DNA from 4 places in the Tardiphaga sp. 839_C3_N1_4 genome. Region 1 is predicted to be linked to each of the others. Evidence: riboswitches for the same ligand, from Rfam matches in the RefSeq annotation. Region 1 holds a riboswitch; each other region holds the start of a gene.

Evidence for each region. A riboswitch is a leader RNA that binds a small molecule or an ion and turns the genes downstream of it on or off. The one in region 1 is predicted to bind cobalamin.
Region 2: another riboswitch for cobalamin. It lies ahead of AB8A38_RS13870 (ribonucleoside-diphosphate reductase subunit alpha); the one in region 1 lies ahead of AB8A38_RS27580 (TonB-dependent receptor plug domain-containing protein).
Region 3: another riboswitch for cobalamin. It lies ahead of metE (5-methyltetrahydropteroyltriglutamate--homocysteine S-methyltransferase); the one in region 1 lies ahead of AB8A38_RS27580 (TonB-dependent receptor plug domain-containing protein).
Region 4: another riboswitch for cobalamin. It lies ahead of AB8A38_RS18415 (TonB-dependent siderophore receptor); the one in region 1 lies ahead of AB8A38_RS27580 (TonB-dependent receptor plug domain-containing protein).

What each region holds. Positions count from the first base shown of each region.
Region 1 covers NZ_JBPWQD010000001.1:5,764,307-5,767,830, reverse strand. The annotation lists gene AB8A38_RS27590 (O-acetylhomoserine aminocarboxypropyltransferase) at 1-449, shown strand, start outside; gene AB8A38_RS27585 (alpha/beta fold hydrolase) at 453-1,241, shown strand; cobalamin riboswitch at 1,288-1,491, shown strand; gene AB8A38_RS27580 (TonB-dependent receptor plug domain-containing protein) at 1,524-3,479, shown strand; gene AB8A38_RS27575 (FecCD family ABC transporter permease) at 3,473-3,524, shown strand, end outside.
Region 2 covers NZ_JBPWQD010000001.1:2,887,146-2,890,669, forward strand. The annotation lists gene AB8A38_RS13870 (ribonucleoside-diphosphate reductase subunit alpha) at 1-2,185, opposite strand, end outside; cobalamin riboswitch at 2,305-2,519, opposite strand; gene AB8A38_RS13875 (hypothetical protein) at 2,709-2,894, shown strand; gene AB8A38_RS13880 (GlxA family transcriptional regulator) at 2,901-3,524, opposite strand, start outside.
Region 3 covers NZ_JBPWQD010000001.1:1,189,708-1,193,231, forward strand. The annotation lists gene metE (5-methyltetrahydropteroyltriglutamate--homocysteine S-methyltransferase) at 1-2,321, opposite strand, end outside; cobalamin riboswitch at 2,426-2,637, opposite strand; gene AB8A38_RS06015 (peptidoglycan DD-metalloendopeptidase family protein) at 2,806-3,524, opposite strand, start outside.
Region 4 covers NZ_JBPWQD010000001.1:3,855,679-3,859,202, forward strand. The annotation lists gene AB8A38_RS18410 (alkaline phosphatase D family protein) at 1-1,329, opposite strand, end outside; cobalamin riboswitch at 1,473-1,665, shown strand; gene AB8A38_RS18415 (TonB-dependent siderophore receptor) at 1,772-3,524, shown strand, end outside.

The DNA of each region.
Region 1 (3,524 bases):
TCCAGCTCCTGCAAGGCGTCGAGACACTGGGCATCCGCATGGAGCGCCACATGGCCAATACACATGCGGTGCTGGCCGCGCTCACAGCCAACAAGGCGGTCGACTGGGTGCTGCATCCATCGCTGGAGAACCATCCGGACTATCAATTAGCGAAGCGCCTGCTGCCGCGCGGCGCCGGCTCCATCGTCTCGTTTGGTATCAAGGGCGGCCGCAATGCCGGTCGCAAATTCATCGAGGCGCTCAAGCTGACCAGTCACCTCGCCAATGTCGGCGACGCCAAGACGCTGGTCATTCATCCCGGCAGCACCACGCATCAGCAGATGGACGCCGAGCAACTCAAGGCCGCCGGCATCGGCGAGGAGCTGATCCGCCTCTCCGTCGGCATCGAAGCCGCCGATGACATCATCGATGACCTCGCGCAGGCGCTGCGCATCTCGCAGAAGGGCTGAGCGATGCAACTCACCGTCAACGGTCACGAGACCTATCTCGCGAATGGCGGCCGCGCATTCGATCCGTCCTTGCCCGTAGTCGTGATGATCCACGGCGCCGGCTTCGATCACTCGACCTGGGCGCTGCATACGCGCTGGTTCGCGCATCACGGCTTCGCCGTGCTGGCACCGGATCTGCCGGGCCATGGTCGCTCGAAAGGTGAAGCGCTCACGACTATCGCCCATCTCGCCGACTGGACTGCGGCGTTGATCGACGCATCCGGCGCAAAGACTGCACGGCTGATCGGCCATTCCATGGGCTCGCTGATCGCGCTGGAGACCGCAGCTCGGCATCCCGGTAAAATCACACGCCTCGATCTGATGGGCACGGCAGGAACGATGACCGTCGGCCCGGATCTGTTGAAGGACGCCGAAGCCAACCAGCATTCCGCCATCGACATGGTGTCGATCTGGGGTCTCGGCTTTCGCGCCGAGCTCGGCGGCAGCCTCGCGCCGGGGTTGTGGATGCATAGCGGTGCGCAGCGCGTGCTGGAAGCCACAAAGCCGGGCGTGCTGTTCGCCGATCTCAACGCCTGCAATACATACCAGAATGCGCTGACCGCTGCGGCCCAGCTCGATATCCCTGTCACGCTCATCCTCGGCGAGCGGGACATGATGACTCCCGCCAAGGCCGGCAAGACCCTCGCCGCCGCATTGAAAAACGCCCGCACGGTGATTCTGCCGGGCACGGGCCACATGATGATGGTCGAACGTCCCGACGACGTGCTCGCCGCGCTACAGGTGGAGCAATAGAGTCCGCAACGCGGCGATGGCTGTTGCACCGCGCGGCGTGCTGTGCTTCCTGTCTGTCGTTATCGGTGCCTCCGCGAGGAGGTGAAACGGGAATGCGGTGCGGGGAAATATCCCCTATGCCGCGGCTGCCCCCGCAACTGTAAGCGGCCATTCCGGGTCCACAAAGCCACTGAATTTGCATCGCAGATTCGGGAAGGCGGACCGGGAGACCACCGCGAGCCAGGAGACCGGCCGGTAACGAGTTTCACACTCGTTCGACGGTGGGTCGACGGAAGGGGTTAAATGACTATCCGGAATTTGGCCGCAGGCACTGCGGCCGTTGTTGTTCTGTCCTGCTCTCACAGTGCTGCGCATGCGCAGTCCAGTGCCGAGCAACTCTCCGAAATCGTGGTGACGGCGGACAGAGCGCCCGAGCAACTCAATCGCACCGGCAGTTCGATCAGCGTCGTGTCAGGCGAAACCATCGCGACCAGCAATCCCGGCTCGCTGGTTGATGCGCTGCGCACCGTGCCTGGTCTCGACATCACGGAAAACGGCGGCCCCGGCGGCACGGCGAATGTGCGCCTGCGCGGCGGCAACACCGGCCAGACGCTGGTGATGATCGACGGCATCCGTGTCAACGATCCCACGGCCGCATCAGGCGACTTCGAATTCGCCATGTTCACGCCCTCCGCCATCGAGCGCATTGAAGTCCTGAAGGGACCGCAGAGCGCGCTTTATGGATCCGATGCCATGAGCGGTGTGGTCAACATCATCACCAAGAAGGGCTCCGGCCCCGCGCAGGTCAATGTGCGCACGGAAGCCGGCAGCTATGGCACCGTCGTCACGCAGGGATCGCTGACCGGCTCCAACGGCCCATGGTCCTACGCCTTCACCGGTGGCGGCCAGCACAGCAACGGCTTCTCGCGTTACGGCTACCGCATCCCTGCCCTCGAAGCGAAGTTTCCGAATCTCGAAAACGACAGTTTCGATCGCGTCGGCGGCTCCGCGCGCATCGGCTACGATGCGGGCGAAGGCATTCGGCTTGAGTCAGGCATCGTCCACTCGTTCACGCGCTCGGCCTACGATTACGCGACCGGTGCCTTCCCGGACACGCCTTCCGCGGCCACGCGACTCCTCCAAACCGTTTATGGCCGCGTGGGTATTGATTCATTTGGTGGCATTCTCACGCATAACGTCACAATCTCGAACACCCACACCGAGCGAATGTTCAATGAAGTGACGTACAAGACCAACATGTTGCCGCAGAACACCACCTCGAAGATCTCCGATTATGTCGGCAACAGTCTCGGTGCCGAATATCAGGCGACCCTGAAGCTCGGCGCATTCGGCTCCCTCGTCTATGGTGCCAAGACACAGACCGAGACCGCACAGACCTACAGCACGAATATCTCGCCTGTCGCTGGCCCGCAGACGCCGCTGCTAGCCAAACAGCAAGACACCAACTCGATCTTCGCTTTGTGGTCTGTGCCGATCGGCGAACGGCTCAACGTCACGCTCGGTGGCCGGGTCGATGACGTCGTCGATGTTGCCCGCTTCGAGACATGGCGCGCCACCGCCGCCTACAACATTACGGAAACCGGCACCAAATTCCGCGCCAGCGCTGGCACCGGCGCAAAAGCGCCGACGCTGTTTCAGCTTTACGACACGACCTACGGCAGCAGAAACCTCACGCCGGAAACCAATTTCGGCTATGACGCCGGCATCGACCAGAGCCTCTTCAACGGCCGCGTCGTACTATCGGTCACAGGCTTTTCCACTGACTACAGCAATCTGATCAACTTTGTCTCCGATGCGTCCCGTCCGCTCGGCTATTACGTCAACGTCGCCCGCGCCGAGACCAGCGGTCTCGAAGTCGGCGGCAATGTCGATGTCATTCCGGGCTGGGTGAAATTCAACGTGGCCTACACTTACCTGCACGCCCAGGATCTCGGCACCGACACGGTGCTGGCACGTCGTCCCAAGAACTTCGCCCGCTTCGCACTCACGATCACGCCCACCGACAAGTGGATGATCGAGCCGCGCGTCACGACCGTGTCGAAGCGCTTCAGCAGCGCCAATCAAGTCGGTCAGGTCGATGCCTATACCCGCGTCGATCTCTATACCGAGTACAAGATCGACGCTAACTGGAAGGTCTTCGCCCGCGGCGAGAACATCCTGAATGAGCATTACCAGGAAGTGCTGAACTTCGGCACGACGGGACCTGCGGCTTACGCAGGCTTCAACGCCACATGGTGAGCATAGCGCCAGCAGCACGACGCCGGACGATCGCGACCATCGCGC
Region 2 (3,524 bases), 2.9 Mb from region 1:
GGATGCCGCGGCTCCAGAGTGAACCGTCGAAGGACGGATAGCGACCGCGTTCGGCGGCGAGATCCACCGAGGCCGAGATGGCGTGATAGGCGATCGCCTCCATGCTGGTGTCGGCGAATGCGACGGCAGCATCCGACGCCATCGCGAGACCCAGCGTATGCAGGGCATCCTGATGGCCCATCAGGCCGAGACCGACCGGACGATGCTTGAGGTTCGAGCGGCGCGCTTCCGGGATGGTGTAGAAATTGATGTCGATGACATTGTCGAGCATGCGCATCGCTGTCGTCACCGTGCGCTGCAGGCGGGCGTGATCGATGCCCTGCTCGGTCACGTGATGCAGCAGATTGACCGAGCCGAGATTGCAGACGGCGACTTCGTCATCCGACGTGTTCAGCGTGATCTCGGTGCAGAGATTCGACGAGTGGATGACGCCGGCATGCTGCTGCGGCGAACGCAGGTTGCAGGGATCCTTGAAGGTGATCCAGGGATGGCCGGTCTCGAACACCATGGTGAGCATGCGGCGCCACAGATCGGTGGCGCGCACGGTCTTGTAGACGCGCATCTCGCCGCGCGCCGCCTTGGCCTCATAGGCGGCGTAACGCTCGGCAAACGGCTTGCCATAGAGATCGTGCAGGTCCGGCGTTTCGTCCGGCGAGAACAGCGTCCAGTCGCCGTCCTGCTCGACGCGCTGCATGAACAGGTCGGGCACCCAGTTGGCGGTGTTCATGTCATGGGTGCGGCGGCGGTCGTCGCCGGTGTTCTTGCGCAGATCGAGGAATTCCTCGATGTCCACATGCCAGGTTTCGAGATAGGCGCAGACGGCGCCCTTGCGCTTGCCGCCCTGATTGACGGCAATCGCCGTGTCATTGGCGACTTTCAGGAATGGCACCACGCCCTGGCTCTCGCCATTGGTACCCTTGATGTGGGCGCCGAGGCCGCGGACGCGGGTCCAGTCATTGCCGAGGCCGCCGGAATATTTGGCCAGCAGCGCATTGTCCTTCACCGACTTGAAGATGCCGTCGAGATCGTCGGCTACGGTCGTGAGGAAGCAGGACGACAGCTGCGGACGCAGCGTGCCCGAATTGAACAGCGTCGGCGTCGAGGCCATGAAGTCGAACGACGACAGCAGATTGTAGAATTCGATGGCGCGGGCTTCGCGGTCGATCTCGCGTAGCGCGAGGCCCATGGCTACGCGCATGAAGAAGGCCTGGGGCAGTTCGATGCGATTGCCCTGCACATGCAGGAAGTAGCGGTCATAGAGCGTCTGCAGGCCCAGGAACTGGAACTGAAGGTCCCCTTCCGGCTTCAGCGCGGCAGCGATTCGCTTGAGATCGAAGCGCGCGAGTTCGGGATCGAGCAGCTCCGCCGCAATGCCGGTCTTGATATAGGCGCTGAAATATTCGGCGTAACGCGTCGTCATATCGGCCTGTGACGCGTGGGTCGGGCTGCCGTGAACGAAGGACAGAACTTCGGTGCGCAGCTTGTCGAGGAGCAGGCGGGCGCTGACAAAGGTGTAGTTCGGCTCCTGCTCCACCAGCGTGCGCGCGGCCATGATGCCGGCCAGTGCCAGTTCATCCAGCGTGATGCCGTCATAGAGATTGCGGCGGGTTTCCTCGAGCACCGGGGCGGCATCGACTCCGTCGAGACCGGCGCAGGCCTCGTTGACGATCAGCGCCAGACGCGCCGAATCGAGCGGCGCACGGGTGCCGTTGGCGAGCGTGACATGCAGCACCGGTGCGGTGGAGACGAGCGCCGGCTTGGCGGCCAGTTCCTCGGCGCGGGTCCGCGCGCGTTCTTCGCGATACAGCACATAGGCGCGGGCCACCTTGTGGTGCTCGCTGCGCATCAGCGCCAGTTCCACCTGATCCTGGACGTCCTCGATATGGAAGGTGCGGCCTTCACTGACGCGGCGCGTCAGCGCCGCCACGACTTCGCCGGTCAGTTGTTCCACCGCCTCATGGACGCGGCGCGACGCCGCTGCCGTGTGGCCCTCGACCGCAAGGAAAGCCTTGGTCATGGCCACGGAAATCTTGCTGCCGTCGAAGGGAGATACGGTGCCGTTGCGCCGGATGATCTGCATTGAGGGTTCGCGCGCAGGCGCAGCGAGCGTTTCCGGCGACAGTTGAATCAGCGGCGCATGAGCCGCATCGCGTCCGTTGGACAAAACAGAAGATGAAGTAGGCATCGGCAAGACCCCGTGTGATGCATCAAGCAATGGGGGCTGGGGCCGAAAGGACGCTGCAAAATACACGGCGGAGATCCGCCGGCATTGCCTGCAAGCGACCGCTGGGACACCCCGCCCATGGACGTTCTGGTGTCGCGGCAGGTCTCCTGGCTCGCAGGTCAATGTCTGTTTCAGCCTTCCCGACGCTTGCGCATCAGTGACTTCGATCGAAACAGACTCACTGCTTACAGTTGCGGGGGCAGCGCCGGAATATGACGCAAAACAACGTCTTTACCGGCTTCCCTCTTAGCCACCAAGTCTTGCGACAGGGCGGACCGTGACGTCTACATTTGGTGTTACCCGCGGTGAAGTGTCAAGCGAGCATTGGCGCCGAACGCAACAAATTCGGTAGGGCTGTTGGTTCAGTGGACAACCGCTTGCGTGGCGGAAACCGCGGGGTCGTTGGCCGTTTCTGAACGATGCGATTCGTTGTCCGAAAGGACCGTGAGGCGCAAAACACCGTCATCAACCGATGGAGGATGCGATGCGCAACCTGGTAACGACCACTGAGAGGATCAAACTCAACGCTTTCGTCGAGCATCCGGGCGCACTCGCGGCGTTCGAGACGACGGAGCAGACCGCCCGGCGCCGGCTCGACGAGATGCTGAACGAGGCGCTGATGGACAGCTTCCCCGCCAGCGATCCGATTTCTTCGCTGCAACTCGCCTGAGCAGAATCAGACCGCGCGAAAGCTGGCCCGATACTGGCTGGGCGTCAGGCCGAGCCGTCGTACGAACACCTGACGCATATGTTCGGCGGTGGTGAAACCGGATTCATAAGCCACGACTTTCAGCGGCAGATCGCTGCCTTCGAGGCGGTTACGCGCCGTGTCGATCCTAGCGCCTTCGACAAAATCCGCCGGAGTCATCCTTGTTTCCTGCTTGAATGTCCGCGCGAAAGTCCGCGCGCTCATGCCCGCCACATCGGCCAGTTCGTCCACGCTGTGCGCATCGCGCAGATGGGCCATCACATGGGCATGAACTCGCGCGATCGGCGAGCCCGACTCGGCCGGCGGCACCAGATAGGGACTGAATTGCGACTGACCACCCTGGCGCTGCGCGACAACGACAAGACGCTTGGCCACGGCCAGCGCGACCTCCGCGCCATGATCTTCCTGGACCAGAGCAAGACCCAGATCGATGCCTGCGGTGACGCCGGCCGACGTCACCAGGGCGCCGTCACGACTATAGATGCGGTCGAACTCCACATGCGCTTTGGGGAAACGCAGCGCCAATAGCGGCGCATTCTGCCAGTGTGTCGTCACCGTCTTGTCGTCGAGCAAGCCTGCATGGCCGAGCGC
Region 3 (3,524 bases), 4.6 Mb from region 1:
CATTTCCGGGTCTTCAGCCCGCAATCGGGATTGATCCAGAGCTGGGAGTCCGCCAGCCGCTGCCGTGCAAGCTTCAGCAGATCGAGCATGTCGCGCGTTTCAGGCACCCGCGGCGAGTGGATGTCATAGACCCCAGGACCTATCTCGTTCGGATACTTGTAGGTCCTGAACGCATCGAGCAGCTCCATCTTCGATCGTGACGTTTCGATGGAGATCACATCGGCATCCATGGCACCGATCGCATCGATGATGTCGTTGAACTCCGAGTAACACATATGAGTATGGATCTGCGTGTCATCCCGCACGCCTGACGAACAGATGCGGAAGCTCTCCACGGCCCAATCGAGATAGGACTTCCATTCCGATTTGCGCAGCGGAAGCCCTTCGCGGAGTGCCGCTTCGTCGATCTGGATCATGCCGGCGCCAGCTTTCTCCAGATCCGTCACCTCATCGCGGATCGCGAGTGCGATCTGGCGACACGCGACTTCGCGGGGAATGTCATCGCGCACGAACGACCAGTTCAGGATCGTGACGGGCCCCGTCAGCATGGCCTTCATCGGCCTCTCGGTGAGCGACTGCGAATATTGCCACCATTCGACGGTCATCGGATGCGGCCGGGACACGTCTCCGAACAGCACGGGAGGCCGCACATAGCGGGAGCCATAGGACTGCACCCAGCCATGCTTGGTGAAGGCGAAGCCGGAAAGTTGCTCGCCAAAATACTGCACCATGTCGTTGCGCTCGAACTCGCCATGCACCAGCACGTCGAGACCGATATTCTCCTGCCAGCGAACCGCCCTCGCCGTCTGGTTCTGCAGGAACGTCTTGTAGGCGGCATCGCTGAGTGTACCCCTGACATGGGCTCCGCGTGCGTTTCTCACTTCCGCGGTCTGCGGAAACGAGCCGATGGTCGTTGTCGGGAATGCCGGCAGCTTGAAGCGTCGATGCTGATCGGCCGCACGTGTGGCAAAGTCATTGCCGCGACGTCGCATGGTCGCATCAACAGCGGCGACACGCTTGGCGACAGCAAGATCGTGGATCTTCGACGATGCCAATCGCGCAGCCGCCGCGGCATCCGACGCGGCAAGCGTTGCAGCGACATCAGCGCGGCTGCCAGCCAGCGCTGCTCCAAGTGCGGCCAGCTCTTCCATCTTCTGGATCGAAAAAGCCAGCCAGCTTTTGACGTCCGGATCGAGATCAGTCTCGAGGCCCAGATCAATCGGCACATGTAGCAGCGAACAGGACGGCGCGAGCTCAACGCGATCCCTCCCCAGGAGATCGACCATGGGCTCCACCCCATCGAGCAGACTGGACAGATCGGACCGCCAGATATTGCGTCCGTCGATCACGCCGAGCGAGAGGATCAGGTCCTTCCGTGCCTTCGCAGCTACTTCGTCGAACTGCTCCGATCCACGGACCAGATCGAGATGAAGTCCGGCGACGGGAAGCGACAGGGCCAGATCGAGGTTATCGCCAAGTTCGCCAAAGTAAGTGTTTAGCATGATCCTGAGCTGCGGGACCGCTTCTGCAAAGGCAGCGTAGGTCCGCTGCAGCGCTTGCCGGGCGAGTGCATCGAGATCGAGCACGAGACACGGCTCATCCAGTTGCACCCATTCGGCCCCTTTGTCGGCCAGTTCGCCGAGTACCTCGACATAAACCGGCAGCAATCGATCGAGCAGCGTCACCGGGTCGAATGACGCATCCATACTCTTGGCCAGTTTGAGATAGGTCACAGGCCCAACCAGCACAGGTCGTGTCTGATAACCCAGCGATCTCGCCTCCTCGTACTCCTTGATCGGCTTGCGCGATGCGAGACTGAAGGTCTGATCCTGCGCCAGTTCAGGCACCATGAAATGGTAGTTGGTATCAAACCATTTGGTCATCTCCTGTGCTGGTACGCCTTGCGACGTATCATGCGTATGAGAGCCGTGCGTGCAGGCCTCGTCATGCGCATCGCCTTGTGATCCACGCGCCATGGCAAAATAGGTCGCGAAGGAAACGTCTCCTCCCTTCCAGCCATAGACCTTCGGAATGGCGCCTACCATGACGCTGGTATCGAGTACCTGATCGTAGAATGAGAAGTCGTTCGACGGCATAACCGTGATCCCGAGCGACTTCTGACGTGCCCAGTTTGCGGCACGCAGCCCGACGCCGACATCGATCAGCGCATTCTCGTCGATTGCACCGGACCAATAGCTTTCCAGCGCCATCTTGAGCTCACGCCGCGGACCGATCCGTGGCGTTCCCAACGTAGCAACAGGAAGCGAGGACGTAGATTTGGCAGAAGACTTGGAAGAAGTAGACTTTGACACAGTAGACATGGCTTAACCCCAATGATTGGGGGCAAAAGGCCAAAGTGACACGTCTGGATTCCACGACGGCAGTCGCGGAATCGCAACCGCACCACCGGGACACCCCGCCCGAGGACGTTTATGTTGTCGAGGCAGGTCTCCTGGCTCGCGGGTCAATGCTGCTGTCCGGCCTTCCCAAAACCTTTGCAGGTCTCAGTGACTTTAATGGACAGCGGCTCACCGCTTACAGTTGCGGGGGCAGCTCCGGCCTTGGCTTAACGCCTCACCGGCTTCCCTCTTAGCTTCGGGCAAACCTTCCCGAAGAACCACGACATGTCCACATATGGGCAACATCGCGCGGCAGTCAACCGAGCTTGCGTGCGCAAGCTGCCCACTCGCAGCAGCGCGTTGAAGACGCCGGAGCTGGAGTGGGCCGTAGCCCCGAGATCAAACGCATCAAGCCCGGCACGAGGCCGGGCTTGCTTAAATGCGAACTACACTTCGTGGATTGCGCTTACGCCCCGTTGAGGAACTGCAGCGGATCGACCGGCGACGAGCCCTTGCGGATCTCGAAGTGAAGCTGCGGCGAAGTAACCTCACCAGACTGGCCGGACTTGCCGATCACCTGACCGCGCTTGATGGTCTCGCCACGCTTCACCATCAGCTCACTCGCATGGGCATATGCGGTGACGTAGCCGTTGGAGTGACGAACGAGGACCAGATTGCCGTAACCCTTCAGCTCGTTGCCGGAATAGGCAACGACGCCATCTTCGGCAGCCTTGATCGGCGTGCCTTCCGGCACGGCGACGTTGATGCCGTCGTTGGACTTGCCATTGGTCTTGGCGCCATAGCCTGTGACCACGCGGCCGCGCACCGGCCAACGGAACGTCGGCAAAGCGCCGGTTGCGTCAGCGGCTTTAGTCGGCGATTCCGGCGTGGTTTCTTCAGGCGTCGTCGTGGCACTTGCGAGACGGGCCTTCTGTGCAGGTTCGGCAGAAGCAACACGGGCCACAGCAGCGGACGTGACCGCGCCAGCCGGAGCAGCCGTCACGGCTGCGACGGGCGCAGCGAGCGGCGCGGCTGCAGGAGCTGCATTGGCCGTACGCGCGCCGGGTACCGTGATCTTGGAGCCAAGCTTCAATTGGGCAGTCGGCGCCAGACCATTGGCGCGCGCGAGTTCGGCCACCGGCACGTTGTTCCGGCGCGAAATGCTCATCAGCGTATCGCCGCGAT
Region 4 (3,524 bases), 1.9 Mb from region 1:
AAACGGGCCCGAAACGAACTCCCAGAACGGCTCGAAATCCTGAAACTGCGCCTTGTCGGGATTGTAATAATGCGCCGCCGTGTAATGCACGTCGGCGGTCAGCCAGACCGTGTTGCGGATACCGGCCGATTTGATGAAGCGCAGGATATCGGCAATTTCCAGCTCGCGGCCCCGCACTGGCCCGTCGCTCTGCGCGATGGCCTCAGACCCGGTTTTGTCGGCGGCATTGTCATAGACGACGAGGCCGATCGGCATATCGGAGGCAATGACCTTCCAGGTCGCCTTCGACGCCATCAAGGCGCGCTTCAGCCAGGCCATCTGCTCCGGGCCAATGAAATACGCATCCGGACCATAGCTCTCCTGCAGGTTCGGGCCGTTGGGCCCGCGATAGCTCCGCTCGTCCAGCATGAAGACGTCGAGATGCGGGCCGTAATTCAGCGTGCGATAGACCCGGCCGGGTTCGGCCGGATTGATAGAGATCGGATACATCTCGTGAAAGGCACGCGCGCCCCGCGCCGCGAGCATTGTGATGTCGCGCTCCTTGTAAGACGACGGCAACTGCTTCGAGAGCGACCAGTTGTTGGTAACCTCGTGATCGTCCCACTGGCCGAAGATCGGCACCTGCGCATTGAATGCGCGGACATTGTCGTCGAGTAGATTGTATTTGTGCGCGGCGCGGAATTCATCGAGCGTTTCGGCGACCTTCGCCTTCTCCGGCACCGTGATGGTGTTCTTCCAGATCGTGCCGTCAGGCAGTTTCGTTTCAGCCAGGATCGGACCATCGGCGTAGATCGTATCGCCGGAATGGATCAGGAAATCTGGGTTGTGCTTGCGCATGGTGGCGAAGGTGACCATGCCGCCATCCTCGGCATTGATGCCCCAGCCCTGCCCGGCGACATCGCCGCCCCAGACAAAGGATACATCGCGGCGATCGGCCGGCGCGGTGCGAAAGCGGCCGATCACAGGTTCGCTGACGATTTCGGGATGCGACAGATCGCGGAATTTGACGCGGTAGAAGATGTCCTGTCCCGCGGGCAGATTATCGAGCAACAGCTTCGCCGTGAAATCGCTCTCGAGCAGCGCCGTGATAACCGGCAACATGCGCACATTGCTGAAGGATTCGGTCGTGGCGACTTCCACCATCATCTGCGCCGGGCGATCGGCGCGCGACCAGATCATGCCGCTGCTCGTCCCGACATCGCCGGACTGCACGCCATGCGACACGACCGGACGATCCTGCGCGCGGCTGAGGTAAGGCATCGCCAGGAAGCTTGCGCCTGTTACGGCTGAGTGCGCGAGGAAGCGGCGACGGGATAAACGTAGTGCCATGGCGAACTCCTGATCCTGGCTCTGGCACCAGTGGCTCTAGGCAGATCGCTTGACGCTGCGATGACAGGTGATGCGCAATATCAACACCCGCCAAAGCAAGCTGCGAATGACTGGCAGCTTGATTGACACATTTGGAAATTTCACCTTAACGTGAATGCGACGGTTCCCCTTCGGGGATCAAAAGGGAATGCGGTGAGGGGGATCCCCCGATTCCGCGGCTGCCCCCGCAACTGTAAGCGGCGAGCCTGCGCCAAGAGCCACTGGGTATTCACCTGGGAAGGCGGCGACAGGCACTGACCCGCGAGCCAGGAGACCTGCCGCCAGTCGTGGTCACACGCGAGCACATTGGGCGGGGTGTCCTGGTGGAAGTCACACTGCCTGTTTGAAAGCGGCGGGGCGACTTGGTTTGCGGTGACGTGCCACGTAACCGCGAGTCCTGTTCATGACCTCCGTTTCTCCAGTCGCATTGAAGCGACATACGCCCTTTCTTTATTCTATTGCTCTCTCCTGCTTGTTGTGTCCGAGTGAAAGCTGGGCACAAGCTGCACAGCCCAGCCAGACGCTCGATCCTGTTGTAGTTCAGCCGTCAGCGACGCCTCAGCGGGCACGCCGCGCCACGAACGGCACTGCATCGCGCGCTGCGCGCTCGCGGCAGCAGCGCAATGTCGCCGCCAATACCGGCGCGCCGGTTGCCACGCCGACAGGCCCTGTCTTCGCAGCGCCGACGCTCAACCTCACCGGCACGACATCCACGGGCAGCCGCCTCGGCCTCACGCGCCTGCAGACGCCGGCCAGCGTCGAAGTGATCTCCGCCGAGACTATGGCCGAACGCGGCCAGCAGAACGTGGTCGATGCCGTCACGCAGAATGCTACCGGCTTTACGGCCATCGGCGAACCCGGCAATGGCGGCATCGCTTTCAGCACCCGCGGCTTCGCCGGAAGTGGCTCCGTCACTTCGCTTTATGACGGCACGCGCCTCTATGTCGGCTCCGGCACGGTGAACTTCCCCTTCGACACCTGGACCGCCGAGAAGATCGAAGTACTGCGCGGCCCGGCCTCCGTCATGTATGGCGAAGGCGCTATCGGCGGCGCCATCAACGTGATTTCGAAATTGCCGCTCTGGGTGCCACGCAACCAGGCTGAAATCTCGCTCGACAGCAACATGACGCGCCGCATCGCCCTCGATAGCGGCGGTCCGGTCAGCAAGGACGTTGCCTATCGCATCGCCGTCACCGGCAACGCGTCCGATGGCTGGGTCGATCGCGACAACACCTCGAACATCGCGCTGCACGCCGCGGTGCAGATCAAGCAGACCGAGGACATCACCTGGACGCTCTCCACCGACTATGGCGACCGCCATCCGTCAAAATATTTCGGCACGCCGCTGATCAATGGCCAGCTCAATGAGGCGATCCGCTTCAAGAACTACAATGTCAGCGACAGCAACATTCGCTATCAGGACAGCTGGAGCCAGGTAAAGACCGAGTGGCAGGTCAGTGACGGCATCACCCTGCGCAACACGCTCTATTACATGTATGCGAAGCGCCACTGGAAGGAGGTCGAGATCTACGGCTTCAACTCCGGCACCGGCCTGATCGATCGCAGCGACTATTTCGAAATCTTCCACCAGCAGCAGCAGATCGGCGACCGCATGGACGCCACCTTCCAGGGCCATCTGTTCGGCATGGTCAACACCTTCGTGGCAGGCTTCGACGTCAACCGCATCGACTTCAAGCACACTAACAATTCGCCCTATGGCGGTACGTCGTCGGTCAATCCATATAATTTCGATCCCGGCCTGTTCAGTAGCCCCGATCCGACGATTCCCGGCTTCAAGAGCGTCGCCAATCAGTACGCGTTCTTCGCGGAAAACCGACTGGCCGTCACCGAACAATTGTCGCTGATCGCGGGCGTCCGCCAGGACCAACCGACCGTCGAACGAACCGACTACCGCAATCCCGCCAACAGCTACACACGGGACTATTCGGCGACATCCTGGCGTGTCGGTGCGGTCTATACCCCCATCCAGAATCTCGCGTTCTACGGCCAGTATTCCACGGCGGCGGATACGGTCGGCGGACTGATCTCGGCGAGCAACGCCAATGCGAAGTTTGAGCTGGCGACCGGCAAGCAGGCCGAGATCGGCGTCAAGCAATCGTTCTGGGGCGGCCGCGGCGAGTGGACGCTGGCCGCCT